3 regions of the Pseudomonas sp. Arb-4-2C genome follow, and region 2 is predicted to be linked to each of the others. Evidence: predicted binding sites of a transcription regulator. Region 2 holds the regulator's gene; each other region holds the start of a gene.

Region 1 (7,268 bases), 1.6 Mb from region 2:
TTCAGCCATCAGCCGCTTTGGCGGGTTCAACTCAGCCATCGCCTGCATGACCATTGAAACCGTCGGCCTGGTGCTGTTGTGGCTGGCGCCGTCCACCGCGTTCGCGTTGCTCGGTGCGGGATTGGCCGGTTTCGGCCTGTCGCTGGTGTATCCGGCGCTGGGGGTTGAGGCGATCAAGCAGGTACCCAATTCCAGCCGGGGTTCGGGGCTGGGGGCGTATGCGGTGTTCTTCGATCTGGCGCTCGCGATTGCCGGGCCGCTGATGGGCGCGGTGGCGTTGAACCTGGGGTATTCGTGGATTTTCTTCAGCGCGGCGCTGTTGTCGGTGATCGGGCTGGGATTGACCTTGTTGCTCAAGCGCCGGGCAAGTTTTCAAGACTGAAATACATTGTCCCTTGTGGGAGCGGGCTTGCTCGCGAAAGCGGTGTATCAGTCACCTGATGCACTGACTGACACGGCGCTTTCGCGAGCAAGCCCGCTCCCACAGGGGGGAATTGAGTCGTTCACTGATCGGCGGTCTGCATCCCCGCCCGGCTCGGTTTGCCAAGCGTACGCGAAAAGAACTGTCCGGCTTCGGAAATCAGGTTGCGATGGATGTCTTCGCGATCCACACCGTCGGCGTCGGTACACAGCGCCGGCATGGCGCGGATCTGCTCTTCGTTGCACGGCGCCATGAACACGAAGTGCCCTGCCCCGGCAAGCAATTTGAAGTCCGGCGCAGTCGGCAGCTTGCGCGCCAGCGCCGCAGCATTCTTGTCGAAGGCCACCAGTTTGTCGCCATCGCCGCTGTACAGCAGCACCGGCACATGCACATCCGCCAGGGTGTGACGACCGAACTTCAGGCTCAGCGGTGCCATCAGCAACAACGCATGCACGCGCGGATCGGCTACGGGCTGTAAGTCATCCCGATCGACGATCAGCTCGCCCTGGGTGTTGCAGGCATCGCGGTCGTCCGGGCGTTCCTGGCAGTAACGGCGCAAACGATCCAGGTCCGGCTGCGCGCCGGAAAGGATCAACGCGGTCTCGCCGCCGGCCGAATAACCGATCACTCCGACCTGATCGGCGTTGACGAACGGCGACAGCATCGGGTCGCCGAGGGTGGCGGTGATCGCTTCGGAAATCTGGATCGGCCGTCCATACAGATTGCTCAGGGTGCCGAGCCGGCTGTGATCCTTGGAGTTGTCGCCGGGATGAATCACCGCCACCACCACAAAGCCCTTGCGTGCCAGCGAAGTGGCGAGGTCATGCAGCGCGATGGGGGTGCCGGTGTTGCCGTGGGACAACATCAGCATCGGGAAGCGGCCAATGGCGACCTTGGTGTCGGCGCCGGCCTCGACGGTGTAGCCCTCAAGCAGGCTGGTGTGTTCGCGGTCGCTGGAGGGATAAAAGGCGATGGCGCGCATCGGCTGCAGATCCAGAGGATCGAGGAACGTCATCTCGTGATATCCGACGCTCCAGACAGGGTGACGCCCGGGCGCGGCATGCACTGAACCGAGGCTGCCGAGCAGGCAAATCAGTAACGTTGCACAAAGACGCATCATCGGATGGCCCACCCTGTGTTACTCAATCGAAAGATCCTTCGTGTTCCGACGCCCGAAACCCCGTGGTTCGGTGATCCGGCGCGGCGTTGCACTCAGACGTTGATCGTTTGACTGCATAACCCGGGCCAGATTATGCAACAGTCAGAAACAAAAAACTCCGCATCTGGCCCTTGCAGAACCAGAATACAGAGTTTTTTGGGAGGCTACCTGAACGGCAGCTGGTCTTTACGCAATGCTTACGCAGCAGCGAACAGTTGCTCGCTGATCTTCGCCTGAGCAGCGCTCATCGCGTTGTTGCGCACTTCATCACCGTAAGCGAGGCCTTCGGCACGGACGATTTCGATGTCGGTGATGCCGAGGAAGCCCAGAACCAGCTTCAGGTACTCTTCGTGAGCGATGCCGCTCGCCTGACCGGCGTGGATGCCGCCGGAGGTGGAGACGATGACCACTTTCTTGCCACCGCACAGGCCTTCAGGCCCGGCTTCGGTGTAGCGGAAAGTCTGGCCGGCAACGGCCACGCGGTCGATCCAGGCTTTGAGCTGGGTCGGTACGGTGAAGTTGTACATCGGTGCGGCAATAACGACGGCATCAGCAGCGATGAATTCAGCCAGGGTCGAAGCGCTCAGTTCAGCTTCATGCTGTTGTGCGGCGTTGCGCAGCTCAGCAGTGGTGCCGGCGGCGACCAGGGTGGTCGACGAGAAGTGGCTGATGGCGTCGGCGGCCAGGTCGCGATAGGTCACGACGGCGGCAGGCTCGGCGGCTTGCCAGGCTTTGACGACTTGACTGCTCAACTGACGGGAAGCCGAGTTGTCGCCCAGAATGCTCGAATCGATGTGCAGCAGTTTCATGTGGAATCTCCTGGAAAGAATCGCCGGCGGCGACGGAATGGAGACAATCCTACGGAAGAAACCAATAGCTGATTAGCCGCCGACAATGCGATAGTTCGTCCCACTGATAGAACGGTGGACTTTTCATGCAGGATCTCAACGATCTCTACTATTTCGCCAAGGTCGTCGAGGCCGGTGGCTTCGCGGCGGCCGGGCGTTTGCTGGGCATTCCCAAATCACGCTTGTCACGGCGCATTGCCGAACTCGAAGAGCGTCTGGGCGCCCGCCTGCTGCAACGCACCACCCGCCAACTGAACCTGACCGCTGTCGGTGAGCGTTACCTGCGTCACTGTCAGGCGATGTTGCTTGAAGCGGAAATGGCCGACGAAGCAGTCGCGAGCATGTCCAGCGAACCGCGCGGCCGCTTGCGTGTGTCGTGCCCGACCGGCCTGGCGCGAGAAATGTTGCCATGGGTGATCAGCGAATTCCTCGGCAAATTCCCTCAGGTGCAACTGGAGGTGGTGCTGCTCAATCGCCGGGTGGATCTGGTCGCTGAAGGGTTCGACGTGGCACTGCGCGTGCGGGAACTCGGCGATGAAGATCCGTTGCTGGTAACCCGTCGTCTGCGGCAGGCGCAAATGGTGGTGGTTGCCAGCCCGACATTTGTCGAAAGCAAAACAATCAGCCACCCGCAGGACCTGAAGAACCTGCCAGTGCTCGGCGCGCTGGAAGCCGACCGTATGGTGCACGTACGCTTGCTCGATCAACAGGGCAACAGTGTCGAACTGAACATGGAAGCGCGGCTGGGCATCGATGACTTCATCGTACGCAAGGCCTGTGTGCTGGCCGGCCAGGGCTTTACCCTGCTGCCGATGATGTATTGCGAAGCCGATCTCGAAAGTGGCGCGCTGGTGCAATTGCTGCCCGAGTGGTCGTTGCCTGGCGGCTGGTTGCAGGCGGTGTATCCGCATCGGCGCGGGGTGATGCCGGCGGTGCGGGCGTGGATCGACCATCTGGTCGAATCGTTCAATGCGTGTGGGGAGCGACTGTTATGACCAAGGGAAAAATGAACGAAGCGGATGTCGCCGCCTTCTGCCTGGCCTTGCCGGGCGCGCAGGAGGATTACAAATGGGGGGGCGTGCGGGTGTTTTCGATCGCCGGCAACAAGATGTTCGCCTTGCAGGGGCTGCGCGGGGATTCGTTGGCATTCAAGGTCGACAAGGATCTGTTTCTCGGCCATTGCGATCGCCCGGGCATTCAACCGGCGCCTTATCTGGCGCGGGCGCAGTGGATCATCATGCATCCGCCCTACCCGCTGGGCGCCGAGGAGCTGCAAGGATTGCTGACGCGATCGCATCAGTTGGTGGTGAGCAAGCTGCCAAAGAAAACCCAGGTTGGATTACTGCTTTGACACCATCTCTGTAGGAGTGAGCCTGCTCGCGATGGCGTCGTATCTGTCAAAGAGATGTCGACTGATACACCGCTATCGCGAGCAGGCTCACTCCTGCAGGGGATTTGTGGTGCTTTAGAACAGTGAAAGCAGGTTCGAGCCGATAAACAGCTGATCGATCCAGAACACCTGGTGCAATGCCACGATCGCCCAGAACAGAATCTGAAATGACACCTTGCGCGTCTTGTGCCGGAACACCTGTTGGGCGATCAGCGCGCCGGGCCAGTCGCCCGCCAGTTCCAGTGCGTGCAGGATGTTCTCCGGGGTGCGCCATGCATCGGCGCGCGCCTTGCGCTTGTCCGCCCAGTACATGAAGAACGTCAAGACGCTGACCACACCGTAGGCGGTCAGTGGCACCAGCGAGATCCCGCGCAGCCACATCGACAGCGAGCCGAATGCCGGCAATGCGCAGACGATCAGCAACACCGCCAGTTTCAGTTTCAAATGCTGAATGCCGCCACCGGACGGGCGTCCGTCCGGGCGACGCGCGCGTGAATCACTCATGCCTTGGCCGCCGACCAGTCCACCCAGCCGAACTGCCAGGTCGCCAGAATCACCAGTCCGAAGACAATCCGGTACCAGGCGAACGCTGCGTAGCTGTGGCTGGCAATGAACTTGAGCAGACCGCGCACGGCGATCATCGCGAAGATGAACGCGGTGATGAAACCGATGGCGAACACCGGGAAGTCTGCCGGCACGAACAGATGACGATATTTGTAACCGGAATACACCGCCGCACCGACCATGGTCGGCATGGCCAGGAAGAACGAGAACTCGGTCGCAGTCTTGCGCGACAGGCCGAACAGCAGACCACCGATGATCGTCGAGCCGGAGCGCGAGGTGCCAGGAATCATCGCCAGGCACTGGGCGAACCCGACTTTCAGCGCGTCCTTCCAGGTGATCTCGTCCACGGTTTCGGCATGTACCTCATGCTGCCGGCGTTCGGCCCACAACATGATCACCCCGCCGATTACCAGCGCGGTCGCAACGGTGATCGGGTTGAACAGGTATTGGTGGATCAGATCGGCAAATATCACCCCCAACACCACTGCCGGCAGAAAGGCGATCAGCAGATTGGCAGTGAAGCGCCGCGCACTCGGCTGGGTCGGCAAGCCCATCACCACGTCGAGAATCTTGCGACGAAATTCCCAGACCACCGCCAGGATCGCGCCGAGCTGGATGATGATGTTGAACGCCATGGCCCGTTCGCCGCCGAAGTCGAGCAGGTCGGCAACAATGATCTGGTGTCCGGTACTGGAAATGGGCAAAAACTCCGTCAGCCCCTCTACAACTCCAAGAATCAGTGCCTGCAAGGCGGTCCAAAGATCCATCAATCCCCCAAAGAGCGATGCACGCCGGCATGCCCCGATAATATTTTTCTAACGTTCACTGCGTTCAGCGTAGCTGTTTGTTGCTGTACCGATTCCGCGCGCACAGGATCCACACGAAACGGTCAAAATTCCGTGAAATATCAACTTGGATTCAGGTTTTCATGCGCGGGGCCGAAATCCTAACAGACAAGCCTTAATAGTGCTGCGGCGTTATACGACTTGGGTCGCGTATGCCCGACCACCGAAACGTGGTTGGATGCTGGCGTTGATTTATTACAAGAAAAAAAAATCGGAGTGACAGCGTTATGAACAGCTTGCGCAGTGTGTCGATCAGCCGACGCTTGTGGCTCATCTTGGTTGTGGCCGTGGTCATGCTGTTGACCTTGGGTGTGTTGATGCTCAAGCAGATCCACGATGACCTGTACCACGCCAAGGCGCAGAAAACCCAGCATGTGGTGCAGACCGCCAGCGGCCTGCTGACCTACTACCACGACCTGGAAACCACCGGCACCCTCACCCGCGACGCCGCGCAGAAGCAGGCGCTGACCGCCATCCGTGGCCTGCGCTACGACCAGAGCGACTACTTCTGGATCAACGACCTCACGCCCGTGATGGTCATGCACCCGACCAATCCCAAGCTTGAGGGCCAGAACCTCTCGGCGATCCGCGATCCGGACGGTTTCGCGGTGTTCAACGAAATGGTTGCGATCGCCAAAAGCCAGGGCGCAGGCATGGTCGATTACCGTTGGCCCAAGCCCGGCGCCAGCGAGCCGGTGGCGAAGACCTCCTACGTCAAACTGTTCGAACCGTGGGGCTGGGTGCTCGGGTCCGGCGTCTATATCGATGATGTGCAGAGCGAGTTTCGCGGCCAGGTGATCAAGGCGACGGTGATCGGTCTGGCGATTGCCGTGATCATGGCCCTGCTGGTGATTTTGATTGCCCGCAGTATCGTGCGCCCGCTGCAGGAAACCGTGAACGCCATGGCCAACATCGCCAGCGGCGAAAGCGACCTGACCCGCAGCCTCGACACTCACGGCCAGGACGAAGTCACGCAACTGGCCCATCACTTCAATGCCTTTACCGCCAAATTGCGCCGGGTCATCGGTGACTTGCAGGTCTCGGCCAGCGCACTGGGCCAGTCGTCCAGCGAACTGGGCAACGATGCCACCCAGGCCCAGCAACGCAGCCAGCAGCAATCGCAGCAGATGGAGCTGGTGGCGACCGCGATCAATGAAGTGACCTACGGCGTGCAGGATGTAGCGAAGAATGCCGAGCACGCCGCCGCTGAAATGCGCGATGCCGAAGCTCAGGCGCAACAGGGCCAGATCAACATCGACGGCAGCCTGCAACAGATCGACAAGTTGTCCGGAACCATTGATCAGGCGGTCGAAGTGATTCGCACGCTGGCGGCGGAAAGCACGCAGATCGGCAGTGTGCTGGAAGTGATTCGTTCGATTGCCGAGCAAACCAACCTGCTGGCGCTCAACGCAGCCATCGAAGCGGCGCGCGCCGGTGAACAGGGTCGGGGTTTTGCGGTGGTGGCCGACGAGGTTCGCCTGTTGGCACAGCGCACGCAAAAGTCGACGGCGGAAATCCAGGCCATGATCGAACGCCTGCAGAATCACTCCGAAGCGGCGGTCAAGGTCATCGGCGACAGCAGCAAGGCTTCGCAACTGACCATCGAACAGGCCGGCCTCGCGGGCGCCAGCCTGAATGCCATCGGCCAGGCGCTGCGCAATCTCAACGGCCTGAACGCCTCGATTGCCAGCGCCACGCTGCAACAGGCGCATGTGGTCGAGGACATCAACCAGAACGTCACCCAGGCGGCCGGCCTGTCCCACAGCACAGCGCTGGCGGCGGAGCAGTCGAGTGCAGCGAGCGTCAAGCTTGGGCAGTTGAGTGAGCAGTTGAACCAGTTGTTGCGCCAGTTCCGCGTCTAAGCCGTAACCTGTGGGAGCGAGCCTGCTCGCGAAGGCGTCGTGTCAGTCAGTGAATCAGGTGACTGATACACCGCTTTCGCGAGCAGGCTCGCGCCTTCATGGTTAATCGGTTCCGTCAAAATCGGTAACAGGCTCGTTCCCACAGGTTTTTGGGTACAATCCGCTCCCTCCTCAACTCC
Region 2 (7,268 bases):
AAAGCGGTCCACCTGACTGGCCATGAGGACGAGTTTGAGCAAATTGCTTTCGACTTCGGTGACCAGTTGGGTCACGCGCTTGATCACCTGACCGGTAAGGTCCTGGTAATCCTGAGCCAGCAGGATGTCGTTAAGGTTGCTCGACACCGCACGGTTGCCCGTGCTGCTGCGCGACAGAAAACCGTCGACCCGGCGCGCCAGCTCGCGGAACTCTTCGGCCCCGACCTCACGGCGCATGAAACGGCCCCAGTCGGTGCTCAGGGCCTGGGCTTCCTCAGCCAGACCATTGACGACCGGGGTGGCGCTTTCCACCAGATCCATGGTGCGGTTGGCCGCGGCTTCGGTCAGCTTGACCACATAGCCCAGGCGTTCGGTGGCGTCGGTGATTTGCGACACTTCCTCGGCCTGCGGCATGTGCGGATCGATCTGGAAGTTGACGATCGCACTGTGCAGTTCGCGTGTGAGCTTGCCCACTTCCTGATACAGGCCGCGGTCACGGGTCTGATTGAGCTCATGGATCAGTTGCACAGCGTCGCCGAACCTGCCTTTTTCAAGGCTCTCGACCAGTTCGACCGCGTGTTTTTTCAGGGTCGATTCGAAATCGCCCTGTGAAGATTCGTTATGCTCCATAGCTCCCCCGCGCGTTCATCAGCCGATGCGTTCGAAAATCTTCTCGATTTTTTCTTTCAGCGCCTGAGCCGTGAAAGGTTTGACCACGTAGCCGTTCACACCGGCCTGAGCGGCCTCGATGATCTGCTCGCGCTTGGCTTCTGCAGTCACCATCAGCACGGGCAGGTGCTTGAGTTTTTCATCGGCACGCACGTGGCGCAGCAGGTCGATACCGGTCATGCCCGGCATGTTCCAGTCCGTTACCAGAAAGTCGATGCTTCCGCTGTTGAGCACCGGAATGGCAGTCGTGCCATCGTCGGCCTCGACGGTGTTGGTGAACCCCAGATCACGCAGCAGGTTCTTGATGATCCGCCGCATCGTTGAGAAGTCATCAACGATGAGGATTTTCATGTTCTTGTCCAATTCGACCTCCAAGCAGTCTTAAACGCGCCCAGCACCTGGACGCGCCATTTCAATCAATCCGGCAAAGCACTCGATGACTGTCTGGAGCACAACAGAGCAAGACCGGTGCCGTTCATCACCGCACCAGCCTCGTTCGCAGTGTCCCCACACTGCCTTCAGCGCGCTCGCCACTCCCCCAAACGCCCCCGCAAGCGGGCCGCGCACTGGCTGTGTAACTGGCTGACCCGCGATTCACTGACGCCAAGGACTTCACCGATCTCCTTGAGGTTCAGCTCTTCGTCGTAGTACAGCGCCAACACCAGTCGCTCACGCTCCGGCAAATTGGCAATCGCGTCCGCCAGCGCGGCCTGGAAGCGTTCATCTTCCAGATCGCGTGACGGCTCAAGATGAGAACTGGCGCCATCCTCGTGCAGCCCTTCGTGTTCGCCGTCCTGCAACAGGTCGTCGAAACTGAACAGCCGGCTGCCCAGCGTGTCATTCAAAATCCCGTAGTAATCGTCGAGACTCAATTGGAGTTCGGCCGCAACCTCGTGATCTTTAGCATCACGGCCGGTTTTAGCTTCAATTGCCCGAATTGCGTCACTGACCATACGGGTGTTGCGGTGAACCGAGCGTGGCGCCCAATCACCTTTGCGCACTTCATCGAGCATCGCACCGCGGATTCGAATGCCCGCGTACGTTTCGAAACTGGCGCCCTTGCTGGCGTCATATTTGGTCGAGACTTCGAGCAGGCCGATCATCCCGGCCTGAATCAGATCTTCGACCTGCACACTCGCCGGCAAGCGCGCCAGCAGGTGATAGGCAATGCGCTTGACCAGTGGCGCGTAACGCTCGATCAACTCGTACTGCGCGTCACGTGCCGACTTCTTGTAGTAATTCATACCGCTGGCGGTCATAACACAGGCCCTGCCGTTTGCTGCACGAGGCGCTCGACGAAAAACTCAAGGTGACCGCGCGGGTTGGCAGGCAGCGGCCAGGTATCGACCTTCTGCGCGATCGCCTTGAACGCCAGCGCGCACTTGGAACGCGGAAAGGCTTCATAGACCGCTCGCTGCTTCTGCACTGCCTTGCGCACGCTTTCGTCGTACGGCACCGCGCCGACGTATTGTAAGGCGACATCGAGGAAGCGATCCGTGACCTTGGTCAACTTGGCGAACAGGTTGCGCCCTTCCTGCGGGCTCTGCGCCATGTTGGCGAGGACGCGGAAGCGGTTCATGCCGTAGTCGCGATTGAGCAGTTTGATCAACGCGTAGGCATCGGTGATCGAAGTCGGCTCGTCGCAGACCACCAGCAACACTTCCTGGGCTGCGCGGACAAAGCTGACTACCGAGTCACCAATGCCTGCAGCGGTGTCGATCACCAGCACATCGAGGTTGTCGCCGATGTCGCTGAAGGCCTGAATCAGACCGGCATGTTGCGCCGGACTCAGGTGAACCATGCTCTGGGTGCCGGAGGCGGCCGGCACGATGCGGATCCCGCCGGGACCTTGCAACAGCACGTCGCGCAGCTCGCAGCGACCTTCGATCACGTCGGCCAGGGTACGTTTGGGGGTCAGTCCCAGCAGAACGTCGACGTTCGCCAGCCCCAGGTCGGCGTCCAGCAGCATGACCCGACGGCCAAGCTCTGCCAACGCCAGAGACAAGTTCACTGACACGTTAGTCTTGCCGACGCCACCTTTGCCGCCGGTCACCGCGATCACCTGTACGGGATGCATGCTGCCCATGTTATTTCTTTACCTTGTCTTGCATAGACGGAGGCCACATTACTGGCTGCGCGTTCTCAACCGGAACAATGCATGGCAGACCATCGATGTAGGTACAAAAACGGTTCATTACCTCAGCCAACCTGCTTGGTCGGGCTGTGGTAGATATCAGCGAACATGTCAGCCATGGCTTCTTCGCTGGGTTCTTCCTGCATTTGCACGCTGACGGCGCGGCTGACCAGTTGATGGCGGCGCGGCAGATGCAGATCATCCGGAATCCGTGGGCCATCGGTCAGGTACGCGACCGGCAGTTCATGACTGATTGCCAGGCTCAACACTTCGCCCAGGCTTGCTGTCTCATCCAGTTTAGTCAGGATGCACCCGGCAAGCCCGCAACGCTTGTAACTGTGATAAGCGGCGGTTAGAACCTGTTTCTGGCTGGTGGTTGCCAGGACCAGATAATTTTTTGAACGGATGCCACGACCGGCCAGGCTTTCGAGCTGCATGCGCAGGGCCGGATCGCTGGCCTGCAGGCCGGCAGTATCGATCAGCACCACGCGCTTGCGCAGCAGTGGATCCAGCGCCTGAACCAGCGACTGGCCCGGATCAACGTGCGTCACCGGCACGTTGAGAATCCGGCCCAGGGTCTTGAGTTGTTCCTGAGCGCCGATGCGGAAGCTGTCCATGCTGACCAGCGCCACATTCTGCGCGCCGTACTTGAGCACGTAGCGCGCGGCGAGCTTGGCCAGGGTGGTGGTCTTGCCCATGCCGGCCGGGCCGACCATGGCAATCACTCCACCCTCTTCCAGCGGCTCGACTTCCGGTACGGCAATCATCCGCGCCAGATGTGCGAGCAGCATGCGCCAGGCCTGACGAGGCTCTTCGATGTCGGTGATCATTGCCAGCAGGTCGCGCGACAACGGGCCGGACAGACCGATACGTTGCAGACGGCGATACAGGTTGGCTTGCGCCGGACGGCTGCCTTGCAGTTGATTCCAGGCCAGGGTGCCGAGCTGCACTTCCATCAGCTCGCGCAGGCTGTTCAATTCAAAACGCATCGAATCCAGTGCACGCGGGTCAATCCCGCCGGAGGACTGCGCAGGCGCCGGGGCCGGGCGCGCCGGGGCGGCGTAAGTCGGTTCGCTCAACGGCTCGGCAGCGGTCAGCGGCAGACCGGCCGTCAACGGCAGACCGGCGAACAACTGGCGATTGGTGTTGCCGTCGGCTTCGCCACGCAGGCTCAGCTCGGCCTGGGCGGTAACGATGCGCGACTGGGTCTTGCGCAGCTCGTCCTCAAGTTCCATGTTCGGAACCCGTGGCGCCAGCGCCGACAATTTGTAATCCAGCGCCGCCGTTAGCTCGACGCCGCCGGCAATGCGGCGGTTGCCAATGATGGCGGCATCAGCGCCCAGCTCATCACGAACCAGCTTCATGGCCTGACGCATATCGGCGGCGAAAAAACGCTTAACTTGCATAAACCACTACCTCAGCCGTTGGGCCCTACTGTCGCAACGATGGTCACTTGCTTGTTGTCCGGAATTTCCTGGTAGGCCAGCACGTGCAGCCCCGGGACGGCGAGGCGGCCGAAACGCGAGAGCATCGCGCGTATCGGGCCTGCTACCAACAGGATCACCGGTTGACCTTGCATTTCCTGGCGCTGCGCCGCTTCGATGAGCGAACGCTGCAGCTTCTCGGCCATGCTTGGCTCCAGCAGAACGCCCTCTTCCGAGCCTTGTCCTGCCTTCTGCAGACTATTGAGCAATATTTGTTCCAACCTTGGTTCCAGGGTGATCACAGGCAGCTCGGAGTCAGTGCCTACAATGCTTTGGACGATGGCGCGGGATACGCCGACGCGGACTGCGGCCACCAAGGCGGCGGTATCTTGACTCTTGGCGGCGTTGTTGGCGATGGCCTCGGCGATGCTGCGGATGTCGCGCACCGGCACGTGTTCGGCCAGCAGCGCCTGCAGCACTTTGAGCAACTGCGACAGTGAAACCACGCCCGGCACCAACTCTTCAGCCAGTTTCGGCGAGCTTTTGGCCAGCAATTGCATGAGTTGCTGCACTTCTTCGTGGCCGATCAGTTCACTGGAGTGCTTGTACAGAATCTGGTTCAAGTGGGTCGCGACCACGGTACTGGCATCGACCACGGTGTAACCGAGCGATTGCGCCTGGGCGCGCTGACTGACTTCGATCCACACCGCCTCCAGGCCAAAAGCCGGATCTTTGGCGGTAATGCCGTTGAGCGTGCCGTAGACCTGCCCCGGGTTGATCGCCAGTTCGCGGTCCGGGTAGATCTCGGCTTCGGCCAGGATCACCCCCATCAGGGTCAGGCGATAAGCGCTCGGCGCCAGATCGAGGTTGTCGCGGATGTGCACGGTCGGCATCAGGAAGCCCAGATCCTGCGAGAGCTTCTTGCGCACGCCCTTGATCCGCGCCAGCAACTGCCCGCCCTGATTGCGATCCACCAGCGGGATCAGGCGATAGCCGACTTCCAGGCCGATCATGTCGATCGGGGTCACGTCATCCCAGCCCAGCTCCTTGGTTTCCATGGCGCGGGCCGGCGACGGCAGCAGTTCCTGCTGACGCTGAACCTCTTGCAGCGCCTGAACCTTGGCCACGTTCTGTTTTTTCCAGAACAGGTACGCGCCACCGGCAGCCAGCGCCGCCATGCTCAGGAACGAAAAATGCGGCATGCCCGGCACCAGGCCCATGACCGCCATCAGACCTGCCGCCACCGCCAAGGCTTTTGGCGAAGCGAACATCTGCCGATTGATCTGTTTGCCCATGTCTTCCGAACCGGAAGCACGGGTCACCATGATCGCCGCCGCTGTCGATAACAACAGTGATGGCAATTGCGCCACCAAACCGTCACCGATGGTCAGCAAGGCGTAAACCTTGCCGGCGTCGGCGAACGACATGTTGTGCTGGAAGATACCGACGGCCATGCCGCCGATGAGGTTGATGAACAGAATCAGCAGACCGGCGATGGCGTCACCACGGACGAACTTGCTGGCACCGTCCATCGAACCGTAGAACTCGGCCTCTTGGGCAACTTCCTGACGGCGCAGCTTCGCCTGGTTCTGGTCGATCAGGCCGGCGTTGAGGTCGGCGTCGATGGCCATTTGTTTGCCAGGCATCGCATCGAGGGTGAAGCGCGCGCTCACCTCGGAAATCCGCCCGGCACCCTTGGTCACCACGACGAAGTTGATGATCATCAGGATCGCGAAGACCACGATACCGACCACGTAGTTACCGCCGATCACCACCTCACCGAAGGCCTGGATCACCTTACCGGCAGCGGCGTGGCCGTCCTGACCGTGGAGCATCACCACCCGCGTCGACGCCACGTTCAACGCCAGCCGCAGCAGCGTCGCCACCAGCAGGATCGTCGGGAACACCGCGAAATCCAGCGGCCGCAGCGCATACACGCAGACCAGCAGGACGACAATCGACAGGGCGATGTTGAAGGTGAAGAACACGTCGAGCAGGAACGGCGGCACCGGCAGCATCATCATCGCCAGCATGACCAGCAGCAACAACGGCACGCCCAGATTGCCTCGACTGAGGTCGGCAATGTTCGAGCGTGCGCTGTTGATTAACTGAGAGCGATCCACCGGTTTTCCCCGTTCCTTTAAAGCAAACTTTTGACGCCCAAAGCAGGCGCACGGCGGCTACTGCAAGAAGCCTTCCAACTTTTGCCAATGATTGAAACAGAAGGGTTTATCGGGAAAATTCCAGCGCCTGGACTGACGCTTTCGCGAGCAAGCCCGCTCCCACAGGGGATCTGTGTGATACCCCAACTCTGTATTCACCGAAGATCGAATGTGGGAGCGGGCTTGCTCCCTTACAGGCGCGCGAAATCACCCCGCAATCAAACGGCAAAAAGAAGGCAAGCACACCTGTCAGAGGTTACAGGTCACGCCCGCTTTCAGATCGAAGGCATCAGTCTTGGAATTTATCGGGAAAATGTCGGCGCCTGGAATGACGCATTCGCGAGCAAGCCCGCTCCCACAGGGGATCTGTGTGATACCCCAATTCTGTATTCACCGAAGATTGAATGTGGGAGCGGGCTTGCTCGCGAAGAGGCCATCAGCCACACCGCAGGATCAGGAATCGCGACGCAGATCCGGCGGGATCGGCAAGTCGTCCTTGAGCGGATCCGGGCGTTTGCCCTTGCCGGCGCGGTACTGGCGGATCTGGTAGACATAGGCCAGGACCTGGGCAACCGCGAGGTACAGGCCGCCGGGGATTTCCTGATCCAGTTCAGTGGAGTAGTAGATCGAGCGCGCCAGCCCCGGCGATTCGAGGAGCATGACATTGTTGGCGACGGCGATTTCGCGGATCTTCAGCGCGAGGAAGTCGCTGCCCTTGGCCAGCAACACCGGCGCCCCGCCCTTCTCCGAGTCGTACTTGAGCGCGACGGCGTAGTGGGTCGGGTTGGTGATGACCACGTCGGCGTCGGGAATCGCCGCCATCATCCGCCGCTGCGACATTTCGCGCTGGGTCTGACGAATGCGCTGCTTGACCTCCGG
Region 3 (7,268 bases), 470 kb from region 2:
TTCAACTGACCGCCGCCGAATTCCGCCTGCTGCGCTATTTCATGCTGCACCCGGAACAGATCCTGTCGAAAACCCACCTCGCCGAGCACCTCTACGACGGCGAGACCGAGCGTGATTCCAACGTTCTCGAAGTCCACGTCAATCACCTGCGGCGCAAGCTGGGCAAAGCCGTGATCGAAACCCGTCGCGGCCAGGGTTACCTGTTCGGCGGACAAGCTTCGTGAGGTCGATCCAGCGCCGCTTGAGCCTGGGGTTGATCAGCGTGATGGTGATCGTCGGCGTGGTGCTGGCGCAGATCAGCCTGTGGTTGTTCGAAGTGGGGCTGCAGCGCTATCTCGAAGCCGGCTTGCGCAACGACAGCGAAAGCCTGCTGGTGGCGCTGGTGCGTGGCCCGCAAGGCTTGCAACTGGATGAGCGGCACCTGTCGCCGGCGTATCAGCGACCGTTTTCCGGGCATTACTTCCGTATCGATTTTGCCGACAGCCACTGGCGCTCGCGGTCGCTGTGGGATCAGGACTTGCCGCTGCTCGAACATCCCGGTCTGCACAGCAACCTGCAACTGGGCCCGGACGGCCAGCAGTTGCTGGTGTTGCGTTCCGATTACCGGCGCCTGGGGCAGTCGATCTCGATCAGTGTCGCGCAGGATTACACCCCGGTGCGCGAGAGCTTCCAGCGCATGCGTCAGATCGGGCTTGGTCTCGGGCTGGCCGGTTTGCTGCTGATTCTGCTGCTGCAGCGCATCACCGTGCGCCGCGCCTTGCGCCCGCTGGAGCGGGCGCGCGAGCAGATCGCCCAGTTGCAGCAGGGCCAGCGTTCGCAACTCGACGATCAGGTGCCGGTGGAACTGGAGCCACTGGTGGCGCAGATCAACCATTTGCTCGCCCACACCGAAGACAGCCTCAAGCGCTCACGCAATGCGCTGGGCAATCTGGGGCATGCGTTGAAGACGCCGCTGGCGGTGCTGTTGAGCCTGGCGTCGAGCGAAAAACTCGATGCGCATCCGGAGTTGCGCAAGATTCTCAAGGACCAACTGGAACAGGTGCAGCAGCGGCTCAATCGCGAACTGAATCGCGCGCGCCTGTCCGGTGATGCGCTGCCCGGTGCGCTGTTCGATTGTGACGCGGAACTGCCGGGACTGTTGGCGACGCTGAACATGATCCACGGCGAGCATTTGGCGCTGAGCTACGTCGCGCCGCCGGGTCTGCAACTGCCATGGGACCGTGAGGATTTGCTGGAGCTGCTCGGCAACCTGCTGGACAACGCCTGCAAATGGGCGGACGCCGAAGTGCGCCTGAGTGTGATCGAGCGCACGGATGGCTTTGCCCTGAGCGTGGAAGATGACGGCCCGGGGATCCCCGAACAGCAGCGCAGTCAGGTGTTCAGTCGGGGCACGAGACTGGATGAGCAGACTCATGGTCATGGTCTGGGGCTGGGGATCGTCCGGGACATCGTCGAGACGTGGGGCGGGTTGCTGGTGTTGGGCGAGAGCGAGTGGGGCGGGTTGAAGGTGGTGATCGAGTTGCCTAAACGCTGATCCCGGTCAGTCCCCAACCCCCTGTGGGAGCGGGCTTGCTCGCGAAGGCAGTGTGTCAGTCAGTATTGCTTTGTCTGATACACCGCTTTCGCGAGCAAGCCCGCTCCCACATTGGAATTCAGCTGGATGCAAGTCCGCGTCAGACCCGGAACTGATCCATCAGGCTCTGCTGCTGATTCGCCAGGCTGTTTAGCGACTGACTCACCCGCGCCGACTCGTTGGCCTGCCCGGACAGCGATTCGGTCACGTCACGGATGGTCGCCACGTTGTTGTTGATCTCCTCGGCCACCGCGCTCTGTTCTTCCGCCGCGCTGGCGATCTGCAGGTTCATGTCGCTGATCACCGTCACTGCATCGCCGATCTGGCGCAGTGCGGTCACCGCTTGCCCGACCTGTTCGACACTGCCCTGGGCCTGACGATGACTGTTGCCCATCGAGCCGACCACGTCCTGGGTGCCGGTCTGCAGTTGCTCAATCACTTGACGGGTTTCTTCCACCGATTCCTGCGTGCGGCGGGCGAGGTTGCGCACCTCGTCGGCGACCACGGCAAAACCACGACCGGCCTCACCGGCACGCGCCGCTTCGATCGCGGCGTTGAGCGCCAGCAGGTTGGTTTGTTCGGCGATGGCGCGGATGGTTTCCAGCACGGTGCCGATCTTCTCGCTGTTGGCGGCCAGGCCTTCGACCTGGACCATCGCTGCGCTCATGTCGGCGGCGAGGGTGTCGATGCTCGCGGTGGTGCGGTCGATCACGGTCAGGCCCTGACGCGTGGCGCGATCGGCGTCCTTTGCCGCTTCGGCGGCTTGCGCGGCGCTGCGTGCGACGTCTTGCGCGGTGGCGCTCATTTCGTGAGACGCGGTGGCGACCTGATCGACCTGGCGGTATTGCTGCTCCATGCCAGCGCTGGTCTGGGTGGCAATGGCCGAAGACTGGTCGGCGGTGTTGCGTGCGTCCTGCACCGAGCGTTTCACCTCGGCGATGATTGGCTGCAACTTGTCGAGGAACTTGTTGAACCAGCCGGCCAACTGCCCGAGCTCATCCTGTTTGTCATAGGCCAGACGGCGGGTCAGATCACCTTCGCCACTGGCGATGTCTTCGAGCATGTTGGCCACGCCGAGGATCGGCCGGGTCACGCTGCGCGCCATCAGCCACACCAGCAGCAAGCCGACCAAGGCTGCGAGCACGCCGAGGCTCAGTTCGATCAGGGTGCCTGAATTGTTGCTCGCATCCAGTTGCTGCTTGAGTGCTTCGGCGCGGCTGACCAGGACCTTTTCCGGCACATCGAGCAATACGCCCCACGCCGGGCCGCCGGGGATCGGCTGGAACGGCGACAGCACTTTCAACTGGCCGTTGCTGTGCAGGCTGCTGACGCTGCTGCTGGCGCCGAGTTGACGCAGCAGTTCAGCACCGCTGACGGTGTCCACGGCATCCAGACGCTTGCTCAGCTTGCTCGCGTCCGGGCTGTAACCGGCGAGCAGGCCGGTGGGGCTGATGATGCTCACGGCGGTCTGGCCGTCATAGAGCTTTTTGCTCGCGCCCTGGCTGATCGCTTGCAGGCTGTTGAGGTTGATGTCCACCGACAGCGAGGCGATCACTTTGCCGTTGACCATCAGCGGGAAGACGATGCTGGTCATCAGTACGTTCTGGCCGTCGATCACGTAGAAGTACGGTTCGATCACGCACGGCTTGAGCGTGGTGCGCGGGCAGGTGAACCAGGCGTTGGCGGCCTGGCCGCTGGGGCCGGTGCTGGTGTCGGCCATGTCGCTTTCCGGCAGGGCCATCGAGGTGACTTTGCCGGGAGTCGGCTGCGACCAGTACAAGGCGAAACGGCCCTTGTCGTTGCTGCCCAGTTCGGCCTGACCGGCGAACAGTTCATCCTTGCCGTCCAGTGCGTTGGCTTCGAACACCAGCGACAGGCCGAGCAGTTCCGGGTTGGCCTGCAGGGCGGATTTGACCTGACGGGTCATGTCTTCGCGCAGATCGAAGGCATCGAGGAAGCGCTTTTCTGCCTGTTCACGCAGGAACAGCACCTGGCGCGAGAAGCCATGGCCGTATTGATAGGCGTCCATGAACTGCTGGCGAATGCCGGCAGCCTGCACTTCGCCTTGCGATTCAATGCGCGCCTGGGCCGATTCGGTCAGCATCTCCATGCTCGACGCCTTCACCAGCTCGGAGCTGTGCTCCATGCGGTACAGCGAAAGACCCACCAGCAGGGTCACGATGCCCGCCAGGCAGAGGCCGGCGAGCAGGGTGATTTTCCATTGAATGGAAAGTTGTCTGAGCGACATGGAGACGTCCTTATTCGATAAATATCTGAGACTTTGCACTGTAACGGCCGCGTTTCAGCTTTCTTTATTGTTCAAGTGCAATATGACCGATTGCCGCAGTCGCCGAATTCCGCCTACAGGGTTCTTCATCGGTTGTTACATTCGCTCGCTTTGACACTGCGGTCACTCTGCGGCACAGTGCGCGCCCTTCTAATAAGACCCTCTTTGCAAATCCGCCGGTGCTCCGTGGGCGGACTCATCCTGTCTGGCGGTGATAATTTCATCGCAGTGTTTTTTGAGGTAGTGAAATGAATGCAGTGATTGCTGCGGTCGGCATCATGCTGATCCTCAGCCTGTCCCGTGTGCACGTGGTGATCGCCCTGATCGTCGGTGCGCTGGTCGGTGGCCTGACCGGTGGTCTGGGCATCGACGCCACGCTCAAGGCGTTCAACAGCGGCCTGGGCGGGGGGGCGACCGTGGCGTTGTCCTACGCGCTGCTCGGCGCTTTCGCGGTGGCGATTGCCAAGTCCGGTCTGGCCCATGCGCTGGCCGACAAGGCCCTGGCGATGGTTGACCGGCAACACGCGACCGGTGGCGGCAGCGTCAAATGGCTGCTGATCGGCCTGCTCTGGGTGGTGGCGATTGCCTCGCAGAACATCCTGCCGATCCACATTGCGTTCATTCCACTGCTGGTGCCGCCGCTTTTATATGTGCTGACCAAGCTGCAACTCGATCGTCGTCTGATCGCCTGCGTCATGACCTTCGGCCTGATCACCCCGTACATGTTCCTGCCGGTGGGTTTCGGCAACATCTTCCTCAATGAAATCCTGCTGGCCAACGTCGCGCGCAGTGGCGTCGACATCAGTGGCATCAACGTCACCCACGCCATGGGCATTCCGGCGCTGGGCATGGTGTTCGGCCTGGCCATGGCATTCATCAGTTACCGCAAGAAGCGCGTCTACGACCTGGCGAAAATCGAGCAAGTCGAGCAGGTAGCGGTGCAGTACAACCCGCTAAGCCTGATGATCGCCGGTGTGGCGATTGCAGCGGCGTTCATTGTGCAACTGCTGCTGGACTCGATGATTATCGGGGCGCTGGTCGGTTTTCTGATCTTCTCGGTGTCGGGCATCGTCAAGTGGCGCGAGACCGATGACCTGTTCACCGAAGGCATGAAGATGATGGCGATGATCGGCTTCATCATGATCGCCGCGTCCGGGTTCGCCGAAGTGATGAAGGCCACCGGGCAGGTGCAGACCCTGGTCGAATCGTCGGCTTCGTGGATCAATCACAGCAAGGGCGTCGGCGCACTGTTGATGTTGCTGGTCGGGCTGCTGGTGACCATGGGCATCGGTTCGTCGTTCTCCACCGTGCCGATCCTTGCGGCGATTTTCGTGCCGCTGTGCGTGCAACTGGGCTTCAGCCCGCTGGCGATCGTCTGCATCGTCGGCACTGCCGGGGCCTTGGGCGACGCTGGTTCGCCGGCTTCGGATTCGACCCTCGGGCCGACCTCCGGTCTGAACATCGACGGCCAGCATCACCATATCTGGGACACGGTGGTCCCGACCTTCCTGCATTACAACCTGCCGTTGCTGGCGTTCGGCTGGGTGGCCGCGATGGTCCTCTGACCACCACAAATCCCAGACTGTGGGAGCGGGCTTGCTCGCGAAAGCGTCGTGTCAGTCAACAATTGTGTTTCTGATACACCGCCTTCGCGAGCAAGACCGCTCCCACAGGGATACGAGGCATCTCCAGACTCAACTTTTGTTTGCGCGTGCCGTTAACGCCTTTAACCACGCCAATAAAACCAAAAGAGTGAGCTCCCCCCATGCGCTTGAGTCTCAAGGCCAAAGTCCTGTCGCTTGCCGTCCTGCCGGTGTTGCTCTTTGCGCTGGTCATCAGCCTGACCACGCTGTTCATCCTCAAGCAACAGGCGCACACCGAGGTCGAGCAGACCCGCGAGCGTTTGCTCGCCGACGCCAAGGCCACGCTGCAAAGTTACGTCGCCGTGGCCATGACCACGATCAAGCCGTTGTATGACGCAGCCGCCCCCGGTGACAACGAGGCGCGGGCGCAGGCGATCAAGCTGCTGTCGGGGATCCGCTACGGCAAGGACGGCTACTTCTTCGGCTACGACTCCGAGACCGTGCGCCTGTTCAAGGCCAACGACCCTGAAGGCGTGGGCAAAAGCTTCAAGGACAACCGCGACCCCAATGGCGTTTACGTCAATCGCGGCCTGGTGAGCGTGGCGAAGGACGGCACCCACTATCTGCAATACAGCTCGCCGTTGCCGGGTAACGCCAACGTGCTGGTGCCGAAACTCGGCTACACCGAGTACCTGGCGAAGTGGGACATGGCGGTGGGTACGTCGGTCAACCTCGACGGCATTGAAGCGCAGGTGGCGGTGGTCGAAGGCCAGGTGCAGGAGCGGATGGAAGGCGTGATCCTCAGCATCGTCGGCGTGGCGGTGCTGGTACTGTTGGTGATCGCCGCAGCGGGGATGCTGCTGGCCAATGCCATTTTGCGGCCGCTGACTCTGATGAAAGCCAACCTCGACGACATCGCGGCGGGCGAGGGCGACCTGACGCGCCGGCTGAACATCACCAGCCAGGACGAACTCGGCGAACTGGCTGGCTCGTTCAACCGTTTCGTCGACAAGATCCACGGCCTGGTGCGGCAGATCACCGAGATGACCACGCAACTGACTGGCCTGGTGACCCAGGTCTCGGATCAGGCCCAGCGCTCTGATCAGGCGATGGAGCGTCAGCGCCACGAGACCGATCAAGTCGCCACGGCGATCAACGAGATGTCTGCCGCCGCTCAGGAAGTGGCCAAGAGCGCGCAGAATGCCGCCGTCGCCGCACAGCAGACCGATGAAGAAGGTCAGAGCGCCAAGCGCGTGGTGGCCGGCAGCATCAAACAGATTCATGCGCTGGTGGATGACATTCGCAGCAGCGGCGTGTCACTCGACAGCCTGCAGCAGGACGTGTCGTCGATTGTCGGCGTGCTCGGGGTGATCCGCTCGATTGCCGAGCAGACCAACCTGCTGGCGCTGAACGCTGCAATTGAAGCGGCGCGTGCCGGGGAGGCCGGGCGTGGCTTTGCGGTGGTGGCGGACGAAGTGCGGGCACTGGCCAGCCGCACGCAGATCAGCACCCAGGAAATTCAGGGCATGATCGATCGCTTGCAAGCGGGCACGCAGTCGGCGGTCGAGGCGATGCGCCGGTCCAGCGAGGCGGGCGATGGCACCTCGGCGCAGGCCAATCAGGCCGGGGCGTCGCTGGATGCGATGGCGGAGCTGATCGCGACCATCAACTCGATGAACGCGCAGATCGCCAGTGCTGCCGAGGAACAAACGGCGGTGGCCGAGGAAATCAACCGCAGCGTGCATCAGATTGCGGTGGCGGTGGACAGCGTGGCGGATGAGACCCAGTTGGGCGCGCAGACCTCGCGCAGCTTGGCCGAACTTGG

What was found. The regulator FliA, encoded in region 2, starts transcription of late flagellar genes. The targets are predictions, from matches to a motif close to CTAAAGTTTNNNNNNNNNNNGCCGNTAA.
Region 1: AC0J41_RS13155 (methyl-accepting chemotaxis protein) is a predicted target of FliA. The motif match lies at 5,300-5,327, and genes of this name have one in related genera.
Region 3: AC0J41_RS08120 (methyl-accepting chemotaxis protein) is a predicted target of FliA. The motif match lies at 5,554-5,581, and genes of this name have one in related genera.

Annotation. Positions count from the first base shown of each region.
Region 1 is NZ_CM146899.1:2,950,400-2,957,667, forward strand. It holds gene AC0J41_RS13120 (MFS transporter) at 1-382, shown strand, start outside; gene AC0J41_RS13125 (alpha/beta hydrolase family protein) at 504-1,541, opposite strand; gene AC0J41_RS13130 (FMN-dependent NADH-azoreductase) at 1,778-2,389, opposite strand; gene AC0J41_RS13135 (LysR substrate-binding domain-containing protein) at 2,515-3,423, shown strand; gene AC0J41_RS13140 (MmcQ/YjbR family DNA-binding protein) at 3,420-3,779, shown strand; gene AC0J41_RS13145 (DUF1294 domain-containing protein) at 3,894-4,322, opposite strand; gene AC0J41_RS13150 (undecaprenyl-diphosphate phosphatase) at 4,319-5,149, opposite strand; gene AC0J41_RS13155 (methyl-accepting chemotaxis protein) at 5,455-7,089, shown strand.
Region 2 is NZ_CM146899.1:1,329,177-1,336,444, reverse strand. It holds gene AC0J41_RS06065 (protein phosphatase CheZ) at 1-630, opposite strand, end outside; gene AC0J41_RS06060 (chemotaxis response regulator CheY) at 649-1,020, opposite strand; gene fliA (RNA polymerase sigma factor FliA) at 1,188-1,928, opposite strand; gene fleN (flagellar synthesis regulator FleN) at 1,925-2,755, opposite strand; gene flhF (flagellar biosynthesis protein FlhF) at 2,869-4,209, opposite strand; gene flhA (flagellar biosynthesis protein FlhA) at 4,221-6,350, opposite strand; gene flhB (flagellar biosynthesis protein FlhB) at 6,843-7,268, opposite strand, start outside.
Region 3 is NZ_CM146899.1:1,794,789-1,802,056, forward strand. It holds gene AC0J41_RS08095 (response regulator transcription factor) at 1-224, shown strand, start outside; gene AC0J41_RS08100 (sensor histidine kinase) at 221-1,534, shown strand; gene AC0J41_RS08105 (methyl-accepting chemotaxis protein) at 1,674-2,429, opposite strand; partial or broken gene AC0J41_RS08110 (cache domain-containing protein) at 2,532-3,821, opposite strand; gene AC0J41_RS08115 (Na+/H+ antiporter family protein) at 4,109-5,425, shown strand; gene AC0J41_RS08120 (methyl-accepting chemotaxis protein) at 5,626-7,268, shown strand, end outside.